4 regions of the Pseudoalteromonas sp. S4492 genome follow, and region 3 is predicted to be linked to each of the others. Evidence: predicted binding sites of a transcription regulator. Region 3 holds the regulator's gene; each other region holds the start of a gene.
The links. Region 3 encodes sigma-54, which starts transcription at its own class of promoters, with help from an activator protein. Its sites were predicted from a motif close to GTTGGCACGNNNNTNGNNT; they were not measured.

Region 1 (3,194 bases), on a different contig from region 3:
AAATACTAAAACGCCGTTCTTATCTTTCCAAGAATAGACTTTTTGCGCTGCGCCATAGCTAAAAAAGCTTAGAAAAATCAGCGATAGTACCAATAAAGTTGTGCTTTTCACCCTGCAACCCTGCATTTTTTAATCTAACTAAAACTGTAGAGTAGAACCCGCTCAATTACCATTAAAAAAGCCCGCGGAGCGGGCTTGAGAACACACATTTATTATCTTTAGATAATTCTGCTACAGCGTATTACACGCTGTAGTACATTTCGAACTCAACTGGGTGAGTTGTCATGTTAAGTTTTTCAACTTCTTTGCCTTTTAGCGCGATGTAAGCATCGATTAGGTCATCAGTGAACACGCCGCCAGCTTTTAAGAACTCACGGTCAGCGTCAAGTGATGCTAGTGCTTCAGATAAAGAAGATGCAACTTGTGGGATCTCAGCTGCTTCTTCAGCAGGTAGATCGTATAAGTCTTTGTCCATTGCATCGCCAGGGTGGATCTTGTTTTTGATACCGTCAAGGCCAGCCATAAGCATTGCAGAGAACGCTAAGTATGGGTTAGCTGTTGGATCAGGGAAACGTACTTCGATACGACGTGCTTTAGCAGACGGTACCACTGGAATACGGATTGAAGCAGAACGGTTACGTGCAGAGTATGCAAGCATTACTGGTGCTTCGAAGCCAGGTACTAGGCGTTTGTATGAGTTAGTTGACGCGTTAGCGAATGCGTTGATTGCTTTAGCGTGCTTGATGATACCACCAATGTAGTAAAGTGCTTCTTCAGAAAGACCAGCGTACTTGTCACCAGCGAAGATGTTCACGCCATCTTTACCTAGTGATTGGTGACAGTGCATACCAGAACCGTTATCACCAACGATTGGCTTAGGCATGAAAGTCGCTGTTTTACCATATAAGTGAGCCATGTTATGGATAACATATTTCATCTCTTGGATTTCGTCAGCTTTTAATACCATTGTATTGAAGCGAGTTGCGATCTCATTTTGACCCGCAGTTGCTACTTCGTGGTGGTGAGCTTCTACAACTTGACCAAGTTCTTCAAGAACTAAACAAGTCGCTGAACGCCAATCTTGTGATGAATCAACAGGTGAACACGGGAAGTAACCGCCTTTAACACCTGGACGGTGACCTTTGTTGCCACCTTCGTAGTCTTTATCAGAGTTCCATGAAGCTTCGATGTCATCGATTTTGTACATTGAACCAGACATGTCTGATTTGTATTTAACGTCGTCAAATAGGAAGAACTCTGGCTCTGGACCAAATAAAACAGTGTCAGCAATACCAGTAGAACGCATGTACTCTTCAGCGCGTTTTGCAACAGAACGTGGGTCACGCTCGTAACCTTGAAGTGTTGAAGGTTCAACTACGTCACAACGGATGATTAGTGTTGCTTCTTCAGAAAATGGGTCCATTTTCGCAGACTCAGGAACAGGCATTAATACCATGTCTGATTCGTTGATACCTTTCCAACCAGCAATTGAAGAGCCGTCGAACATTTTTCCGTCTTCAAAAAAGTCTTCATTAACTTGATGATGAGGAATAGAAACATGCTGTTCTTTACCTTTAGTATCAGTAAAGCGTAAATCAATGAACTTAACGTCATTTTCTTTGATAAAATCTAAAACCGATTGTGACATGTGTCCTCCAATTGTTGGGTTTTATTTTTGCTGCATTATTGCTTTTGACTTATATAAGCTGGTTTCGTGCCATGTTTTTAACGCATTGTTTAGCCTTGTAAAAAGTAAACGCCTTCTGGTTTTGTTAACTTTTTTTGCACTAATTTGGTGCGTAAAAAGATCATTCTGGTGCGTAAAAAGTGCGACTGCGATTTGCACAATAATTGCGCATGCCAATTTGTCTGTTGTAAACACGATTTAGTGCCAAAATATGGTTCAAAAACTAAAATTTCGCCAGTTTTGAGTTCAGATTCACTTTAATTTTCATAAATTTGTCATTTATAAAACAGATACTTATAAAAAGCCTGAAGAAAGTTTATAAATTTATATTGGATAAACTTTCATCCATGCCATTATTAAGGGATAATATGCGCCCTTTTAAATCCTATGCTGGGACATCTGGTGAAAATGCAGGTGAGTGCGTAGATCTTGCAGGATCAATGAGATTCAATTTCTCTGAGAAAAAATATGAGCATCGAAAAGTTAAGAAATATAGCGATTATCGCCCACGTTGACCACGGTAAAACAACTCTGGTTGATAAACTGCTTGAGCAATCAGGCACATTAGAAACGCGCGGCGGTAACGAAGAGCGCGTAATGGACTCAAACGACATTGAGAAAGAGCGTGGTATTACCATTTTAGCTAAGAACACTGCTATCTCTTGGAACGACTACCATATCAATATCGTAGACACCCCAGGACACGCCGACTTCGGTGGTGAAGTAGAACGCGTACTTTCGATGGCTGACTCAGTATTACTACTTGTTGATGCTCAAGAAGGTCCAATGCCGCAAACGCGTTTCGTAACGCAAAAAGCATTCGCACAAGGTTTAACGCCGATTGTTGTAATCAACAAAATCGACAAACCAGGTGCACGTCCTGACTGGGTTATGGACCAAGTTTTCGACTTATTCGATAACCTAGGTGCAACTGACGAACAGTTAGACTTTAAAGTAATCTATGCATCAGCTATCAACGGCTGGGCAACAATGGATTTAGACGAGCCATCAGATAACATGGAACCAATGTTCCAGATGATCGTTGACGAAGTATCTCCACCGGATGCAGATCCTGAAGGTGCTTTCCAAATGCAAATTTCTCAGCTTGACTACAACTCATACATCGGTGTTATCGGTGTAGGTCGTATCAAGCGTGGTACTGTTCGTCCTAACCAACAGGTTACTGTTGTAAGCGCAGACGGTACTAAGCGTAACGGTAAAGTTGGCCAAGTAATGAGTTACTTAGGTCTTGAGCGTCATGAAGCAGAATCTGCTGGCGCGGGTGACATCATTGCAATCACAGGTCTTGGTGAGCTGAAAATCTCAGACACTATCTGTGATGTAAATACCGTTGAAGCATTACCACCGCTAAGCGTTGATGAGCCTACAGTAACAATGACGTTCTCTGTAAACACATCACCATTTGCTGGTAAAGAAGGTAAATTCGTAACTTCACGTAACATCCTTGAGCGTTTACAAGCTGAGCTTGTTCACAACGTTGCATTAC
Region 2 (3,194 bases), on a different contig from region 3:
GACAACTGCTTGCTGACAATCCGCGATGATGAACTAGCCGATTTTCGTCTTTTACGATTGCGTGCTCGGAAAGGGCAGGTAGCGTGTGATAATCCAAAGCAACTTTTGGTGACTTTATTTGACCAAAAAGTCGAAAACCACGCTGATATGCTTGAAGACATGCATCACCAGTTAGAAAAACTCAGTGCCTATGTACTTGAAGAGGATGACTCAGACTTAGAAGAAGCTGTTAGTCGAATTTCGCGCCTTGAAGATAATAACGGTAAAGTTCGTTTATGTTTGATGGATACGCGCCGGAATATCTCGTTTTTACTGCGCCATCTAGGAGCGCCGACAGAAGATCGCGAATCACTACGTGAAATTGTACTCGATATTGATACCCTTATGTCTCACTGTACATTTTTGTTTGATAAGGTGAATTTCTTAATGGACTCGACTCAGGGTTTTATTAACATCGAACAAAACCAAATTATAAAAACCTTCTCTATTGCCTCAGTGGTGTTTTTACCGCCGACCGTTGTCGCCAGTATCTATGGGATGAATTTTAACAGCATGCCTGAACTGCAATGGGCATGGGGTTACCCGTTTGCAATTGGCATTATGTTGCTGTCTGGCTTTGCACCTTACTTGTTCTTTAAACATAAAGGTTGGTTGTAACAAAGCATAAAAAAGCCCAGCAAATGCTGGGCAAGGGGTCTTCGGATAGACCTAGGGGGTTTAACCTTTCAATTCGCCGGTAGACGATTCGATATGTGCACGAACAAACCATTGGAATTGTTCTAAGTCAGCCAGTTGGCCTGTGATCATATCTTCAGAAACAGGGTCTAGCTCACCAAGCTTATCGATAGCTGCACGGTGGTCTTTATTAACACCATTATACACTTTATCAAGCGCTGTTAGGTGGTCAGTCACTAAGCCTTTACCAATTGAATAATCTTGCCAAGTACGGCGTTCTACAATTGATTGAGGTGTACCAACAGGTACGCCGCCCATGGTTGCGATACGCTCTGCAATCGTGTCAGTCATCTCTTGCACTGCGCTTACTTGTGGATCAAGCATTTCGTGTACACCAATAAAATTAGGGCCAACAACATTCCAATGAATGTGTTTTAAAGTGAGGTGTAAATCGATTAAAGCGACCATGCGCTGGTCTAGAATAGCAATCGTGTCCGCTGCAGCTTGGTCTTTAACACCAGGTGCTGTAAATTCTGCGACTTTTGATGATGAATTACTCATTACTCCTCCGAGATTATCTGTAAATTTCCTTTCGCTTTTAATCTAAAAAGCATGTGTAATTACATAGAAGCAAGCGTTGTGCCTGATAATCATAAAACTATAAAGTGTTGAATATAAATGGTTAATTTGATTTTTATCTTGGGCTGGAGTAGTTGTGGTTATGAGGGAGTATGAAAACTCTGCACACCTTCTGTAAAAAATTCAGTGTGCAGATACAAAGTTACGAGTTAAGAAAGTAATGCCGCCGCTAAACGAACAAAGTCTGATGAAGTTAGAATTCCCACTAGGTTGTTATCTTTATCAACCACCGGCATGCAGCCATGACGGTTTTCAACAAAAAACTTAGCAACTTCGTGTAGCGGTTGCTCTGGCGAGATACTGGTAAAATCGGTAGCCATAATATCAACTACTTTGGTTTGCTTTTCCTTGCGTTCAAGAGCGCTGGCGCTGTAATTAGCCATGATATTCATTACCTGAGCAATCATGATTTTTTGCGTTAACATGCCAACTAAACCACCGTGCTCATTGATCACTGGGATATGACGGACATTTTTCTCTTTCATTAGATTATGAGCATCATGCAGGGTATTTTGCGCGCTAATGGCGAATGGGTCTGGCGTCATCAAATCACTAACTAGGTGTGTCATGGCTACATCCTTACAATTAATCAAGTTGTGGTAAGTCTAGCGCTTATCGAGTTAATTGCACTTTAGTGAGATCAAAGTTTTAGTGATTAACGGTGCAAGTGCCAGCATTACTTTGCTGACAATAATGAAAGTCTAAATAATAGTGAGACTTAGCTGGGCGTTCACCTTTAGTGAGGTATTGATACATCAACTCGGCAGAAAGTCGGCCCATTTCAAAAGGGTTTTGACCAATATTGGCCGATGATAATCCTTGCTGTAATACTGCTAATTGCATTTGCTCAGTATCGGCAGAAACAATCACCACTTCTTGATTGGCAATACGTTGTTTATGTTTAGCAATCACGTTTGCATAGTTAGGGTTAAATTGAGCAAAACCGGCTACCGCTAGAAATAGTGGTGGATTTTCAAGGTTAAGCAGTTTGTCGAGTTGACCGAGTGACACCCCTCGCTTACCTAAGCTATATAAAGGGCAACGGTCAAATTCACTCCAGCCATTTTCACCGCTTAAACGTTTCTCTGTTTGCCCTGATAAGGCATAGCGAACGCCTTCAATACGCTTGTTTAAATTAGGCGTTGTTGAATGCCCTGATTGAATACACACTTGATTATTTGCCTTGTTGGTGAATTTTTTTAATTCGTTCCCCAAGGCCACACCATAATCAAAATTATTGGTACCCACATAAGCTAAACGGTACTGCTGATCTTCCTCAAGCAGATCAGAGTCAAAAGTGATCACTGGGATCTGGTTATCGTGTAACTTTTTTAATGCTCTTTCAACAAGGTAATTGGAATCTGTGGTTGCGATTAATAAACCACTAATATTATTTCTGCGAACAAGATCGGTGATCACTAATACTTGCGTGCGAATATCTTGAAAATCTTTGGGGCCGTCGTAAATACATTCAAAATCGAGATGCTGTTTTGCAAATTGCTCACAGCCTTTAAAAGCTTGCTGATAAAAGCTATCGTTTTTAGTTTTACCCACAACAGCCACCACATATTTAGCCTGAATTGGTAGGGAAAAAAACCAAAAACTGGCGCACAAAAACACCCAGTTTAATTTAAAATTTAATAATACTTTTAAAGACATAGCACTACATATTGCAAGTTAAGTATAAGCACGAGCTAATTATAGTGGCAGAGTTCGAATTTACAAGATTGATAGAAAGGTATTTGTTTTCGTAGTGTCCCTAGTCATTTATTCCTTGTTTTGGCTGTTGGTTTCTATGCGATTACGACCATTATTCTTCGCTGCATAAACAGCTTTGTCTGCGCGGTTTACTAAGCTTTCAAAGCTGTCATTTGGTTGCC
Region 3 (3,194 bases):
ATAAAAGTAATAATCAGCTTTTTATCTTTTTTACCTAAGATCTTTTCGCGAATTGATTCAGCTAACTGATGAACACTCAAATCGGTGGTGTCAATCATAAAATCAGCGCGGGTGATCAGCACATCGAGCAATATTTTTTCTTGTTTAATAGCAAGATCGAGTGGCAAAGAATCAATCGATAATGGATGTAAGCGGCGTGTTTCTGAAAAGCGCTTTATCAGGGTTTGATCATCACTATCTAAGTAAAATAGCGTTGGGTTTGCAAACCCTGGTAGGTATTCAAGAATATCATTAAATTCTTGCTGCTCTTTCGGTAAGTTACGTACGTCGATACTGACTGCTATTTTATCGTAATTATCAGATACGCTACGTACGAGTGAAGGCAGCAAATTCACTGGAATATTATCAACGCAATAATAGCCTAAGTCTTCAAGTACTCGTAAAGCGACCGATTTACCTGAGCCTGAGCGACCGCTGATAATGATTAATTCCATTTATGCCTCTGCTGATATGACCTGAAACAGTTGCTGATCGGTTGTAGCACTGCGTAACTGTTTACAAAATTCTTTATCTTTAAGTCTATCAGCAATTGTTGATAAGGTCTTTAGGTGAAGCTGACAGTCACCATCTGGTACGATGAGTGCCACAAATATATCAACCGGGCGGTTATCAATAGCATCAAAATTGATGGGTGATTCACTCACTATGATAAACGCATGGGGTTCATCGGCACCGCTCATTCGACCATGGGGAATAGCAATACCGCGACCGATGCCGGTGCTGCCTAGTTTTTCTCGGTTGAGCAAAGCATCTAGGATATCTTGTTGCGATAAATGAGGAAGCTGCTGGTGGGCCAGTTCGCTGATATATTCAAGAATTCTTTTTTTGCTATTAAAAAGGACCGCAGCTTTGCTGCAGTCCTGGTTAGTAAGTGAACTTAGTTTCATAATTTAATGTCGAGCTAATTTCTCTTTGTGTTTAATGACTTGGCGATCAAGCTTATCGATCAGTGAGTCAATGGCTGCGTACATATCTTGATGTTCTGTAGAAGCGAACAATTCGCCTCCGTTTACATGTAAAGTTGCTTCTGCTTTTTGGCTTAATTTTTCTACATCTAGAATGACATGAACATTATTTATATGGTCAAAATGCCTTTCTAGTTTCGCAAACTTGGTGTTTACATAGTCTCTTAATGAATCAGTGATTTCTACATGACGACCAGTTAAATTTAGTTGCATAAGCATTTTTCCTTCTATGTAAAACGTCTAAATCAAACTCTTGCGCTGATTAGACGGAGGTATTGCTAGAGACTCACGATATTTTGCAATTGTACGTCTAGCTACTTTAATTCCTTGCTCAGCCAATATATCTGCAATTTTACTATCACTCAATGGTTTAGCTGAGTTTTCTGCGGCCACTAACTTCTTGATTAAAGCGCGTATTGCCGTAGAAGAACACTCACCACCATTTTCGGTGCTGACATGGCTTGAGAAGAAATATTTCAACTCAAAAATACCCCTCGGGGTATGCATATATTTTTGCGTTGTTACACGTGAAATTGTCGATTCATGCATTTCGACCATTTCAGCAACATCATTTAGCACCATCGGCTTCATCGCTTCAGGGCCGTGCTCAAAGAAAGCTTGTTGTTGTTGAACGATACAGTTGGTTACTTTTAATAACGTATCGTTACGGCTTTCTAAGCTCTTAATAAACCACTTTGCTTCTTGTAAGTGAGAGCGAATAAATTGGCTGTCGCTACTCGATTTTACTGAGCGAGACATAGCCGCATATTGGCTGTTTACTCTAATCTTTGGCATACAATCTGGGTTTAACTCAACCACCCAGCGACCTTTTACTTTTTTCACTGATACATCAGGTATAACGTACTCAGACTCTTCGCGTACTATGCTATCCGCAGGCTTAGGATTTAAGCTGTGAATAAGCGTCATCACTTCTTTAAGCTCATTTTCTTTAAGCTTAGTCTTTTTCATCAAAGTGCGATAGTCGCGACTCGCTAATAATTCGATATGCTCAGATAAAACCATTTTAGTTTCAGCTAAATATGGTGTGCTAGCGTCAAATTGACGAAGCTGAATACACAGGCATTCTTGTAAACTGCGCGCGCCAATACCAACAGGATCGAATAATTGTATTCTTTTTAAGACCGCTTCAACTTCATCAAGTTCGATTTCTTCTTCATCGTTATTTTGATTAAAGCTTTCGACAATATCTTCACAGCTGATCGTTAAAATACCTGAGTCGTCTATGGCTTCTACTATGGCTACGGCAATCGCTTCGTCAGTTGGGCTAAATGGCGTGAGCTGTAATTGCCACATTAGGTATTCTTGTAGGGTTTCAGTTGATGCGCCTTGGTAAATAGACTCATCTTCAGGCATAGGTCCTGATGATGTTGATGGGGCAGCACTCATGTACTCGTCCCACGTGACGTCCATTGCTAAGTCATCACTTACGGTGTCTTTATTGAGGGCGTCACTGCTTTCTTGCTCGTATTCGCTAGGTGCTTCTTCTGCAGACGCGCTTAGTTGCATATCGTCAGATTCAGCTTTTTGCTCATTCTTACCGATACTTTCTTCGTTGTAATCAGCCTCTTCCACTTCAAGTAGGGGATTACTATCAAGCGCTTCTTGAATTTCTTGCTGGAGATCCAATGTACTGAGCTGCAACAAACGAATCGCTTGTTGCAGTTGTGGAGTCATTGTAAGTTGCTGGCCCATGCGCAGCTGTAATGATTGCCTCATGTATCCCTAACAATCCTTTTTAAGTTATCGATGACTGTGCTGTGACAGTTAAAAAATTATCGATTTATTGTCATTGTTATAAGTCTAGCAGATGCTCTAGTCGGTGGCGTAATGGTTACAGCCTGAATTGCTCGCCTAGATATACATCACGTACAGTTTGGTCAGCTAATACGTGCTCAGGTGTGCCTGATGCAATTAGCTCCCCATGAGAAACAATGTAGGCTTTTTCACAAACATCAAGGGTTTCTCTAACATTATGGTCAGTAATGAGTACCCCAATACCGCGGTTTTTTAGGTGCTCAATAATTTTCTTTATATCTAACACTGAAATTGGATCAACACCAGCAAAAGGCTCATCTAAAAGGATAAATTTAGGATTTGCGGCTAATGCGCGAGCAATTTCAACGCGGCGACGTTCGCCACCTGACAGCG
Region 4 (3,194 bases), on a different contig from region 3:
TATTTTGCTCACCATACAAGCTAAATACTTCGACGCTATCACCTAAATCATTTAAAGACTGCTGAACGCGCATGATTTCACGCTGCCCTGGTAAAAATACTAAAGCACTGCCCGTTTGCTCACTAAGCGCCTGTTTTATTAGTGCAGGTATGTCATCGAGCCAACGGCTTTCGTCTTTAAGTGGAATATACACTTCATCAATGGGGTAGCTTCGTCCTTGTGATGAAATAATCGGACAGCTGAAAAACTCACTGTAACGATCGCCATCTAAGGTTGCCGACATCAGTAAGATTTTTAAATCATCGCGAAGTGCCGCCTGTGTTTCGAGGGCAAATGCCAAAGCCGTATCTGCGGCAATTGAGCGCTCATGAAATTCATCAAATATAAGTAAATCAACATCACTAAGCTCTGGGTCATTTTGCAACATACGCGTCAGCATACCTTCAGTGACAATTTCGAGTTTAGTTGTAGAACTTACTTTTGATTCGCCACGAATGCGTAAGCCGACACTGTCACCGACTTTTTCATTCTGCTGACTTGCCAAATACTGGGCAATATTGCGTGCGGCCAGTCGTCTTGGCTCTAACATAACAATGCGTTTAAAGTGACCTTCGCGCATTAGGGTAAGAGGCAGCCATGTCGATTTACCCGCTCCCGGTGGCGCTTGCAATAAAGCCATTGGGTTACTCTGTAATGTGGTTAACAGGGATTGATAAATATCTTGAACTGGCAGCACGTTAGGTATCTCTTACTTTCTTTTCGCGCATTGTATCAAAAAACTAAAAATTGCGATGGCTATAGGCTTATTTTCTATCTCGGGCTTTAGAAGTGAAAACATTGCATTCTGCCAGTTTAGACTTATTCTTGATTAAACGACCAAACAAAAATCAGAATAAGGAATTAACTTGTTCAGGATTTACACCCGTATTTTAATCACCTTGCTACTTTTAGTTTTCCCGTTTCAAAAAGCGTTTAGTCAGCAAAAAATTACGGTTGCACTTGGCAATACACTACCACCTTGGGTGATGGTTGAAGACAACACAGGTATTATTCCTGACTTACTTCGTGCAACACTCGGTGTTCACGGTTATCAAATACACTTTGTCTACGTTCCCTATGCAAGGCGGATCCCTTTGTATACTGAGAACTTAGTTGATGTTGTGTCTGATATTAATGAAAAAATTATCGAAACCCATCAAATGAGCGGTTACTTTTCAGATATTGCTTACAGCTACGAGAACTTCGCTTTTAGTCTGGCCAAGCAAAACCTGCAGCTTAGCTCTATTGCACAATTAAAACACTTTAGTGTTCTTTCATGGCAAGGTGCAAAAGAATTACTCACACCAGAATATCAAGCAATGGCCAGAGAAAACCCACAATACGCAGAAACCTATGATCAACTTGCACAAGTACAGCTTTTGTATCGAGAGCGCTACGAGGTGATCCAGATGGACGGTAAAATTTTTGATTATTATCGAGCGTTAATTAATATCAATGACGAAATTGATGTCTCTAAACCTGTACAACGATTTGCGTTATTTGGCAAAAATCCCAGTGGCTTTTTATTCCGAGACGAAGCCTTAAGAGACCAGTTTAACGAGAACTTACGTAAACTAAAATCAACTGAAGAATACACGCGGATAATCAATCGCTATACATCTAAAAGCCACTAAGTATCTAAAAACTAGCGCAACAGAAAATATTACAGGCTGATTCTAAAAACTACGTAGTAATTGCAAACTTTTAAATTCCACTCATTATATGTAAAAGCATAAAACAACTATAAATCAATCAGTTAATAAATTCGCCAAGTTGGTACAGCGATTGCTATTACTAAGATGAATGTTTAACAAAGTAAGGAGATTATGATGAACAGCGATCGTTTAGAAGGCAACTGGAAAGAGCTTAAAGGTAAAGCACAACGTAAATGGGGTGACCTTACCGATGATGATTTAGATAAAATTGAAGGTAGCCGTAAAGAGCTGGTTGGTAAACTTCAGCAAAAATACGGTAAATCGAAGAAAGAAGCTGAGCGTGAAGTCAGCGACTTTGAAAAAAGCCATTAATTTGAGCAATCAATAAAGCCGCTAATTGCGGCTTTATTTATCAAGCCGGCTCATGCTTCGCTAAATCAACTTCAGCAACCGTTTGATTTTTACCTTGCGATTTAGCGCGGTAAAGCCGTTTATCGGCAATGTTCAAACAGTGATCCACGCTCTCATCAGCAACGCGCACGTACAAACCAATACTTAAGGTGACATTAAAACGATGCTGGCCGCTCGTAAATGGCTTTTCAGCAAGCTTCTTATGGATTTTTTCAGCGACTTTTCTGGCTCTAAGCTCATACCCTGTTGGGATCACAATTAAGAACTCTTCGCCGCCCCAACGGGAAATAACATCTTCTTCTGTGCACACTTCTTTAAAGACATCAGCGAAAAATATTAGCACCTCATCGCCCACTTGATGACCGTAGGTGTCGTTGATTTGCTTAAAGTTATCAACATCCATCAGCAAGAACACAGCCCCTTCGCAAAAGCGCTTATCTTGCAAGCACTCAGTTGCGTAGCGACGGTTAGCGAGTTCAGTCATCGCATCAGTACGTGCAAGCTTTTGATTAAGCTTAAGTTGTTCCATTAACTGCAAACTGTATTTGTTGCGGTAATATTCGTAGAAGCCACCCAAAATACATAAAATCGAGAAACACAGCATGACACGTGTAGGAAAATAATGACTCGGATAACTGTAATAACCAAATTGATCGGTAAAATAGAAAAGCACCGAGATAATACTGGCAAGCAAGATAAGATCGAACGCTCCGCGCTTTAAGCCACGAATAAAAAAGGTCACAGGAGATACGATAAACAACCACAATGGCCCCGTGCCATTACTACCTCCTGATACGATTAAAAAACACATCATCGAATAGAGAGCGTACAGCATAAGTACTGCTATGGTTTCGTCACGATTTTTAATAACGAAAGGTGAGGCAAACACAAAGCCGCCAATAATCAATAAATAGCTAAGGGCATGGTATCCATCTTGATAGCTGGTGATCGCCATTAAAAACGAAGTGATCGAACCAATAAATGCAAAAACACGTAAAAATCGTGCTTTATCTTTGTCGCTTGCATTCACTGTATCAATCACAATTTCACCTTAGATTTCTTGATCAATCTCAACAATACCAATCCGCA

Region 1: a site for sigma-54 is predicted at 1,704-1,722, ahead of glnA (glutamate--ammonia ligase). Genes of this name have one in related genera too.
Region 2: a site for sigma-54 is predicted at 1,304-1,322, ahead of dps (DNA starvation/stationary phase protection protein Dps). Genes of this name have one in related genera too.
Region 4: a site for sigma-54 is predicted at 1,812-1,830, ahead of CWC28_RS19630 (CsbD family protein). Genes of this name have one in related genera too.

The regions. Positions count from the first base shown of each region.
Region 1 covers NZ_PNCP01000038.1:11,029-14,222, reverse strand. The annotation lists gene CWC28_RS11990 (DUF4124 domain-containing protein) at 1-111, opposite strand, end outside; gene glnA (glutamate--ammonia ligase) at 242-1,648, opposite strand; gene typA (translational GTPase TypA) at 2,156-3,194, shown strand, end outside.
Region 2 covers NZ_PNCP01000033.1:31,774-34,967, forward strand. The annotation lists gene corA (magnesium/cobalt transporter CorA) at 1-657, shown strand, start outside; gene dps (DNA starvation/stationary phase protection protein Dps) at 718-1,236, opposite strand; gene CWC28_RS09805 (CBS domain-containing protein) at 1,464-1,883, opposite strand; gene CWC28_RS09810 (substrate-binding domain-containing protein) at 1,963-2,868, opposite strand; gene CWC28_RS09815 (GGDEF domain-containing protein) at 3,082-3,194, opposite strand, start outside.
Region 3 covers NZ_PNCP01000019.1:93,086-96,279, forward strand. The annotation lists gene rapZ (RNase adapter RapZ) at 1-494, opposite strand, end outside; gene ptsN (PTS IIA-like nitrogen regulatory protein PtsN) at 495-947, opposite strand; gene hpf (ribosome hibernation promoting factor) at 951-1,238, opposite strand; gene CWC28_RS05965 (RNA polymerase factor sigma-54) at 1,266-2,762, opposite strand; gene lptB (LPS export ABC transporter ATP-binding protein) at 2,878-3,194, opposite strand, start outside.
Region 4 covers NZ_PNCP01000068.1:56,382-59,575, forward strand. The annotation lists gene hrpB (ATP-dependent helicase HrpB) at 1-736, opposite strand, end outside; gene CWC28_RS19625 (substrate-binding periplasmic protein) at 906-1,673, shown strand; gene CWC28_RS19630 (CsbD family protein) at 1,869-2,066, shown strand; gene CWC28_RS19635 (GGDEF domain-containing protein) at 2,107-3,147, opposite strand.